4 regions of the Pseudarthrobacter raffinosi genome follow, and region 3 is predicted to be linked to each of the others. Evidence: riboswitches for the same ligand, from Rfam matches in the RefSeq annotation. Region 3 holds a riboswitch; each other region holds the start of a gene.
The links. A riboswitch is a leader RNA that binds a small molecule or an ion and turns the genes downstream of it on or off. The one in region 3 is predicted to bind thiamine pyrophosphate.

Region 1 (2,194 bases), on a different contig from region 3:
ACATTTGGCATCCGCACTCAGCGGACGGCGACACGGATATTGTTGCGCCACGGGTCCTCGAAGCGAAGCTCGGCGCCCGTGTGGTGCGAGGCTACACCGGCGACCTTCAGGCGGTCGGCGAGCGCTCCGACGTCATCCCCGGAAGGGACCTCGATGAGCACTTCGCCGAGGCCCAGGGTGTCCTTGCGGGGACCGGCTCCGCGGCTGTTCCAGACGTTCATGGCCATGTGGTGGTGATACCGGCCCGCGGAGACAAACAGCGCCTGCCCGTGCCAGCCGGCGGTCTTTTCGAAGCCCAGCGTGCCCACGTAGAAATCGTGCGCTGACTGGACGTCGCCCACCTGGAGGTGGACGTGGCCCACGCCGGCTTCGCTGGCCCGCTGGCCGGCCACGGATTCCTGGGTCAGGTGCTGCTCGAGGTAGCGCTGCGGCGGCAGTGCCAGGCTGTCCATCACTACAGCCTTCCCGTTCCAGGACCAGTTTTCGCGGGGCCTGTCCCAGTACAGTTCGATGCCGTTGCCTTCGGGGTCGTTGAAGTAGAAGGCCTCGCTGACGAGGTGGTCGGCGCTGCCGGTGAAGGACCGGGGTTCGTACTGGGCGGCGGTGGCTACCGTGGCGGCCAGCGAAGCCTGGTCGTCAAACAGCAGTGCGGTGTGGAACAGCCCGGCCTCTCCCCTGCCAGGCAGATTCAAGGACGGGGCGGCCGCGAGATGGACCAGCGGGCGTTGAAGGCGGCCAAGATAGACGCCGCCGTCCTGTTCTGCGACGACCTCCAGGCCGAGCGCACGCTGGTAGTAGTCGGTCATCAGCTTCATGTCGCCCACCTTGAGCATCACGGTGCCCATGGAGAGGTCGGCAGGAAGGAGATCCCGGCTGGTGGCTTCCGCAGTCATTTGAACACTCCCGGTCCGTTGGCCTTCGGATGGAAGGCGGCTATGGTTCTAATTTACTTGAAGCTTCAATTTAATTCAAGTGGCGAAGCAGACTGATTGCGACCGCTTTCCCGTGATTGCTGTCACCAGTCCACCCTCGGCCTGTGGTAGCTTCGACTTGACCACACGGGAGCCCTTGCACGGGCTGAGATCGGGCTGACGCAGCCTGCGACCGTTGAACCTGTCCGGGTAATGCCGGCGAAGGAAGTGAGTATTCATTGAATACACAAGAAACACAGCTGATCCCCGTCCAAAATGAAACCGACGTGGATCAAACGCTCCAGCCTGAAACCCAGTCACTGAAGTCCCACTCGCTGGCGTTTATCACTGATGACGCCACCGGGATCCGGGTTCCCGTGACCGAGATCGCCCTCGAACCGTCGCCAAACGGCGCGCCGAACGGGCCTTTCCGGACCTACCGCACGGCGGGACCGGGCAGCGATCCGGTGGTGGGCCTCAACCCGTTCCGCTCAGAGTGGATCGCCGCCCGCGGAGACACTGAGCCCTACAGCGGCCGGGAGCGGAACCTGCTCGACGACGGCAAGTCGGCCGTCCGCCGCGGCGCAGCCTCTGCGGAGTGGAAGGGCGCGCAGCCGGTGCCCCGCCGCGCCGTCGGCGGCCGGACCGTCACGCAGATGCATTATGCGCGGCAGGGTGTCATCACCCCCGAGATGCAGTTCATCGCCCTCCGCGAAAACTGTGATGTGGAACTGGTCCGCAGCGAAGTCGCCGCCGGCCGCGCCATCATCCCCAACAACATCAACCACCCGGAATCCGAACCGATGATCATCGGCAAGGCCTTCCTGGTCAAGATCAACGCCAACATCGGCAACTCGGCAGTGACCAGCTCCATTGCCGAGGAAGTGGACAAACTCCAATGGGCCACCCAGTGGGGCGCCGACACGGTGATGGACCTGTCCACCGGAGACGACATCCACACCACCCGGGAATGGCTCATCCGCAACTCCCCCGTGCCCATCGGTACGGTGCCCATTTACCAGGCGCTGGAGAAGGTCAACGGGGAGGCCAACGCCCTGACGTGGGAGATCTACCGGGACACGGTCATCGAGCAGTGCGAGCAGGGGGTGGACTACATGACCATCCACGCCGGTGTGCTGCTGCGTTACGTGCCGCTGACGGCCAACCGCGTTACCGGCATCGTCTCCCGGGGCGGCGCGATCATGGCCGGGTGGTGCCTGGCGCACCACCAGGAGAACTTCCTCTACACCCACTTCGACGAGCTGTGCGAAATCTTCGCCAAG
Region 2 (2,194 bases), on a different contig from region 3:
GCGGAAGAACCCGGTGGCAACGATCAGCCCGGCAACGTTCCCCGCGTTCCCCCTCCCTGGTGCGGAAACCGGTACGCGGCCGAGGAGAGGTGCGTTGTCCGGGGTCGCCGGCCTTGCCCGGGCCGTGCATTCCAGGAGTTCAAGCTCCGAGACGGCCGGCACCAGGACTTGGGCGTCACGCAGCAACTGATAGACGCCGCCGGCCGAGACAGCGGCGTCGCCCGTCCCTGCGAGGGCATCCTCTCGCTGCGTAGCCCCGATCACCACCGTGCCGTCCTGCCGGGGAACGATGTAGACCGGCACACCATGGACCATTCCGCGGACAGTGGAGGTGAGGAGCTGGCGCAGGTGCCGCGGAACAGCCAGCCGCAGGATGTCACCGTAGACGGGCCGCAGGGGCAGGTGCAGTCCAACCGGGAGGCCATCCAGCGACCCCGCCTGCAATCCGTTGGCCACGATGGTCTCCCCGGCCTGGACGCTTCCGCCGTGGGCGAGCCTCGCCCCGCTGACACGGCCGTCCTCCCAAAGAAGGGAAGCAGCCCGTTGGTCAACGGCGAATCCCCCGCGGGCACCTGCCACGGCTGTTCCTGCTCCCGGTTCGTGGATGGCCAGGACTTCCTGGAGGCACGCCACCAGCTTCCGTGGATCCACCTGGTGGTCGGCGGGGATGTCCAGGGCGCAGGATATGGCCGGGCTGAGCAGGGATTCCCTGGTCCTGGCCTCACGGACAGTCAGGGGTTCCACCACCAGGCCGCTGGCCTGCTGCACGGCCCGGAGGTCCATCAGCGCCCGGCGGTCCGCAGCGTCCGCGCCGATGGCGAGGGTCGGCGTCGTCAGATATCCGGTATCGCCAGCCCCGGCCAGGGCGAGGTCCGCCGCAAAGGCAGGCCACAGGCCGGAAGATGCAAGCATCAGCTCAAGGAGGTCTTCCTCCTGGTAATGCAGTTCGCTCACAGGGGCCAGCATGCCGGCGGCTGCCCAGCTGGCGCCGTTGCCGGGCGCGTCATCGATCAGCACGACGGAACGGCCGGATCGTCGGGCCTCCCAGGCTACGGCGTGGCCGATGACTCCGCCGCCGATGACTGCCACGTCGGCATGCAGGACGGCGGCGGTGCTGGCTGGTGCAGGCCCAGGTGGGCTGCTTATTGCGGGGGGCATATGTTCCTTCCCTACGCCGGTACTAGCCGGATCAGGTCAAGCGGTCGGCTCTGACGCCCTCTCAGCCCGGCCGCTTTGTGACGGCTGCAACGGGCTCCCGCAGTACCCGCCCAGTTTAGGGGACTTAGGCTGGTTTCCATGAACGCGCAATCCTTCGCCGCTGCAGGCACGCCCTCCGCCCCCTCCGCCGCTCCCGAATCCTTGACCGGAACAGACCCCGCCGGCGGCACAAACACCGGCCTCCCGCACAGCGTCAAGCTGTACCTGTGCACCGACGCGCGCCGGGACCGCGGGGACTTTGGCGAGTTTGTGGACGCGGCGTTTGCCGGCGGCGTGGACATCATCCAGCTCCGGGACAAGGCCATCGAGGCAGCCGAGGAGCTGGAGCTGCTGGCCGTGCTTCAGGCCGCGGCCGAACGCCACGGAAAGCTGTGGGCAGTCAATGACCGTGCCGATATCGCGCTGCTGTCCGGCGCCCCCGTCTTCCACATCGGGCAGAAGGATCTGCCGGTCGCTTCCGCCCGCACGCTGCTCGGGGCACCAGCCGCGATCGGCCTTTCCACGCACACCGCCGAGCAGATCGAAGGGGCCATCCGGCTGTCCGGTGGGCTGACTGACCAAGGCGGCCTGGACTACTTCTGCGTAGGACCGGTCTGGGCCACGCCGACGAAACCGGGCCGGGCCGCCGTCGGCCTTGACCTGGTGCGGTACGCGGCCGAAGCCGTCCGCGCTGCCGGTGGCACCCAGGCCACGCTGCCCTGGTTTGCCATCGGAGGCATCGATCTCGGCAACGTGGAGCAGGTGGTGGAGGCCGGCGCCGGCAGGATTGTTGTGGTGCGTGCCATCACCGAAGCCTCGGACCCCGCAGCGGCGGCCGTGGCACTTCTGGCGGCCCTGGACGCCGGCGCATCCTGACAATCCACCGCGTGGCGTGCGGCGGGCGTGCACGATCCGTGGAAATCGAGCTAACCTGATTTTCGTGTCACATCATAGGTTGGCCCCCAATGTCCACGAGCAGACGAACGACCTCGCGGCG
Region 3 (2,194 bases):
ATGATAGTGCTGACGGAGGCCGAGATGAGCGCGAACGTCAGCGCCGAGCGAAGGCTCGTGGGGGTGTCTTCATCCCTGCCGGTCGGGGGCTTCCGGCCGGTGGACTTTTCCCATACGGTATTGACCATCTTGGTGCCGACGAATCCGGCGCCGAGGCTGATTGCAGTGCCGAGCAGCTTGATGAACAGGTTCATTCGTTGAACTCCTTTTGAGCGGATCCGGGATTGTCTTTAGCCTAACCCGCATGCATGGACTCCAGAATCTCCCGCAGGGCCTCCACCACGAGATCATGGTCCTGTTGCTGGGGCAGGCCCGAGACCGTTACCGTGGCCACTGCACCCACACCGGTGACGTAGACCGGGAAGCAGCCGCCGTGCGGGGCATAGGTGGACTCGTCGAACCAGCCGTGGTCCTCGATCCGGCCGCCGTGCAGCCTGCCGCGGAGGCCCACCAGCAGCGACGGGATCTCATACCTGGCGGCGGTGCGCTGCTTGGCCCGGACCCAGTGCTCGTTGTCCGGGGTGGCGCCGTCCAAGGCCACGTGGAACAGGACCTGGTCACCCTTGGTGATGTCGATCGCGATGGGCAGCTTCCGGCTCTTGCCCAGCTCCACCAGGAGCAGCCCGAGGTTGAGGGAGTCGTCCTTGCTGAAATGCGGAAACTGCAGCTCGTTGATCTCGGCTTCGACCCGGGCAATCAGGGCCTCAAGCAGCCCCGCCGGCTGGGGCACTGTCGAATCGGGATTGAACGCAGTCACAGTCGGGTTGTTGGCAGTCATGGCCCACAATCTACCCCGCCCGCGGTGTAAACTGGAGCACGCCCATCAGGGCAGATTTAATACGACAGGGGAGCGCCGCCGTCGGACATCACTGGCATTGCCAGGGAACCGCAGGTGGGCGCTGAGAGTGCGGACAGCCGCAGACCCTCGAACCTGATCCGGTTAGTACCGGCGCAAGGGAGTCGAGTTCTCGAAGTGTCCGGAAACGGCGGCAGCGCCGCACGCCGGGGCACTTTCCCCTCCTGTTCCTCAGGAGGACCAAAATGACAACTGCAGCAATCAAAAAGACCGGCAATACCTGGCGTGTTGTGGACATCGTGGTGGCGGCGCTCATCGCCATCACCGGCGGCGTGATCTTCTGGGCCTGGTCCCAGGGCGCCGGCATCGTCTCCGCCCCCATGAACGCCGTTTACCCCCCGCTGACCGGCCTGATCGCCGGTGGCTGGATGATCCCGGCAGTGCTGGGCATGCTCATCATCCGCAAACCCGGCGCGGCGCTCTTCTGCGAAGCGGTGGCCGCCACCGGCGAACTCATCATGGGCTCGCAGTACGGCGCCACCGTGCTGATCTCCGGACTCCTCCAGGGCCTGGGCGCCGAACTGGTGTTCTTCCTGCTGGTGTACGGCAACTTCCGGTTCAAGTCCTTCCTGCACCAGAAGTACAACCTCATCGCCGCGCTGCTGGCCGGTGCCGGCGCGGGCCTGTTCTGCGGCCTCAATGACTCGTTCCTGCCGTGGGGCTGGAACATCGCCTACGAGCCCGCCGACAAGCTCGCGTACATCGCGTTCTGCACCATCTCCGGCGCGGTGATTGCGGGCGCGCTGTCCTGGATCGCCACCCGCGGCCTGGCCAGGACCGGCGTGCTGAGCTCGTTCGCATCCCGGAAGGCAGCTTCGGAGCCCTTCTTCAACTGATGACCGCTTCCGACGCCGGCGCTTCCGGAGTACGCCCCGCCGCGGTGTCCGCCCGTGGCTGGGGCTGGTGGCATGCCGGACGTTCCGCCCCCGCCGTCCGGGGGCTCGACCTCGACATCGCTCCCGGCGAGCGGGTGCTGCTGCTGGGCCCATCGGGCGCGGGCAAGTCAACGCTGCTGCATGCGCTCGCAGGAGTGCTGGGGGATGAAGGGGACGACGCCGACGAAACCGGTTCGCTGCTGATCGACGGTGTGGTGCCGCGCGGGCAGCGCGGCCGCTCGGGACTGATGCAGCAGGATCCGGAAACGCAGGTGGTTCTTTCGCGCCTGGGCGACGACGTCGCCTTCGGCGCCGAGAACCTCGCCGTTCCGCGGGACGAGATCTGGCGCCGCGTCCATGAAGCGCTCGACGACGTCGGGCTGCGAAGTGCCGGGGGCGGCGGTTTGAACGCCGGCGGGCTCCCGCTGGACCACCCGACGTCGGCCCTGTCCGGCGGGCAGAA
Region 4 (2,194 bases), on a different contig from region 3:
GATCCGGCTCCGACGCCCGCCGCAGCGTCTCTGCGAATTCGCCGGCTGCCGGAACCTGTTGCATGTGGTGGAAGTGGTTGATGGGGCCGTTGCCCGCGCCCACCTCAAGTTGGTCAGCGGCCTGCAGCGCGCCCACCAGCCAGGGCTTCACTTGCCGTAGTGCGGCTTCCCAGTCCCCCAACCGGGCCTGGGCCGTGGCCATGGCCGATGACAGTGAGCAGCCGGTGCCGTGGCTGTTGCGCGTGGGGATCCTGTCCCCGCTCACTTCCACCACTTCCTGGGCGAGCAGCCCGGCAGCGTTGACCAGGGCATCCGGGCACGCACCGCCGTCGAGATGGCCGCCCTTGACCAGGACAGTGGCACCGGTCGCGGCGGACAACCGCTGTCCCTGCCCGAGCGCGTCGTGCCATTCCCTCGCCTGCGGCTCCCCCACCAGGATGGCCAGTTCGGCCAGGTTGGGGGTGATCAGGTCCGCGAGCGGGAACAGCTCCCGCAGGGCCGCCTCGGCAGACCCCTGCAGTAGCCGGTCGCCGCTTGTGGCCACCATCACCGGATCAAGAACGACGACGGCGGGACGCACCTTTTCCAGCCAGTCGCGGACCACGCCTATCACCGCAGCGTCGCCCAGCATGCCGATCTTGACCGCGTCGATGGTGATGTCATCGCTGATGGCATCGAGCTGCTGGCCCAGGAAGGACGCAGGCGGAACGTGAACCGCCTGGACCCCCCGGGTGTTTTGGACTGTCAGTGCGGTGATGGCCGCCATGCCGTAGCCGCCAAGAGCCGCGATGCTTTTGAGGTCGGCCTGGACGCCGGCGCCACCTGAAGGGTCCGATCCGGCAATGGACAGCACCCGCGGAACGTCACGCAGCACCTGGACGTTGGCAGTCCGGCCTGGCGCGGGCAGGACCTCAGCCCCGGTTGCTGAGGATCCCTGTAGAGCCGCCGCGGGCGTTGCAGGAGGAAGGACAGAAGTTGAAGCCAAAGGAGACATCCCTTCGCCGGTGCTAACCGGACAGGTTCAACGGGTGTGGATCTCAGCCGGCTCTCTGCGCGGCACCCCGTGTCAGTCACCAGCCTAGCGTTCCTCGCGACTTAACGCCGGACGCCCGGACGCAGCCTGTGATTCACAGGCACATCCAGGCGCCGTTGTATTGGCTTGCCCTACTGCTTGGTCAGAGCTCCGAGGCCGGAACTCCTACGCCCAGGATGATGGGCGCGTTGGCGGCAACCGGCTTGTCGGCCACAGGAGCCTTGACGGGCTCCGGCGCCTTGGCGGCGTGGGTGTGTCCGGCGGCAGCCGCCGGAGCGGCTTCGTGATGCTCTACGGACGTGGCGTTGGCTGCGCCCTGGGCACGGCTGGCACTCCGGTTCCGCCGGGGACGGCGGGCGCGGGGCTCCTCGGTGTGGTCGGAGTAATCCCTCTCCGCCGCGGCTGGCTGCTGCTGGCGGGCAGGTTCGGCCGCCCGGCTTTCAGTTGCCTGGACTGCCGGCGGCGTGCTCTCCGCTACAGGAGCCCGCTCACCAAGGTGGGCGAAGGCCTCCGCGAGGCGGTCAAGTGTCAGGGCAGGTGCGTGCGGCTGGTCATCGTGGTGCGCCACGAACGGAAGCACCACCTGCTCGCCGCCGAATGTCAGCACTGCGGCCGGGCGGCCGTTGGAGTCCGTTTCGGACTGCCCAACCGGAGCCGGCACCGGAGCCGCAGACTGCCGGCCCGCGGCAGCTGATGCGTGAGCCACCTCGTCGTCATGCAGATGCGCAGCGTGGGCCGCGGCCGCAATGTTCGCAAGCGCTGCCCGCGTGGCCTCCGCCTTCGCATGGCGCTCGGCATCGCTGGCTTCCGGGTGGACCGTGTGGATCTGCACCGGAGCTGCCGGTGCTGTTTCCAGCGGCTGGCCGCCCCGTCCGCGACGGCGCTTCCGGTCAGTGCGGCCACCCGGCTGGCTGTCCGGGCGCTGGCTGTCAGTCCGCACGCTGTCGGTGCGCTGGGCTTCCGGGCGGCTGTCAACCCGCTGCACGTGGTGCTCCGCGGCTACCGTGTTGGCGCGGCGGTGTTCCACGGGGTCGTCGTGGGTGACAATTCCACGGCCTGCACAGGTTTCACACTGCTCGCCGAAGACTTCCAGAAGCCCGGTGCCCATGCGCTTGCGCGTCATCTGCACGAGGCCCAGCGAGGTCACTTCGGCCACCTGAT

Region 1: another riboswitch for thiamine pyrophosphate. It lies ahead of thiC (phosphomethylpyrimidine synthase ThiC); the one in region 3 lies ahead of NG697_RS11860 (ECF transporter S component).
Region 2: another riboswitch for thiamine pyrophosphate. It lies ahead of thiO (glycine oxidase ThiO); the one in region 3 lies ahead of NG697_RS11860 (ECF transporter S component).
Region 4: another riboswitch for thiamine pyrophosphate. It lies ahead of thiD (bifunctional hydroxymethylpyrimidine kinase/phosphomethylpyrimidine kinase); the one in region 3 lies ahead of NG697_RS11860 (ECF transporter S component).

Annotation. Positions count from the first base shown of each region.
Region 1 covers NZ_JAMXBG010000002.1:154,554-156,747, reverse strand. The annotation lists gene NG697_RS02495 (VOC family protein) at 18-893, opposite strand; TPP riboswitch at 1,049-1,156, shown strand; gene thiC (phosphomethylpyrimidine synthase ThiC) at 1,151-2,194, shown strand, end outside.
Region 2 covers NZ_JAMXBG010000012.1:8,582-10,775, reverse strand. The annotation lists gene thiO (glycine oxidase ThiO) at 1-1,158, opposite strand, end outside; TPP riboswitch at 1,149-1,269, opposite strand; gene thiE (thiamine phosphate synthase) at 1,297-2,073, shown strand; gene NG697_RS12835 (RNB domain-containing ribonuclease) at 2,138-2,194, shown strand, end outside.
Region 3 covers NZ_JAMXBG010000010.1:107,252-109,445, reverse strand. The annotation lists gene NG697_RS11870 (DUF4235 domain-containing protein) at 1-194, opposite strand, end outside; gene NG697_RS11865 (heme-degrading domain-containing protein) at 236-778, opposite strand; TPP riboswitch at 835-976, shown strand; gene NG697_RS11860 (ECF transporter S component) at 1,042-1,692, shown strand; gene NG697_RS11855 (ABC transporter ATP-binding protein) at 1,692-2,194, shown strand, end outside.
Region 4 covers NZ_JAMXBG010000002.1:242,180-244,373, reverse strand. The annotation lists gene thiD (bifunctional hydroxymethylpyrimidine kinase/phosphomethylpyrimidine kinase) at 1-994, opposite strand, end outside; TPP riboswitch at 977-1,074, opposite strand; gene NG697_RS02930 (Rne/Rng family ribonuclease) at 1,176-2,194, opposite strand, start outside.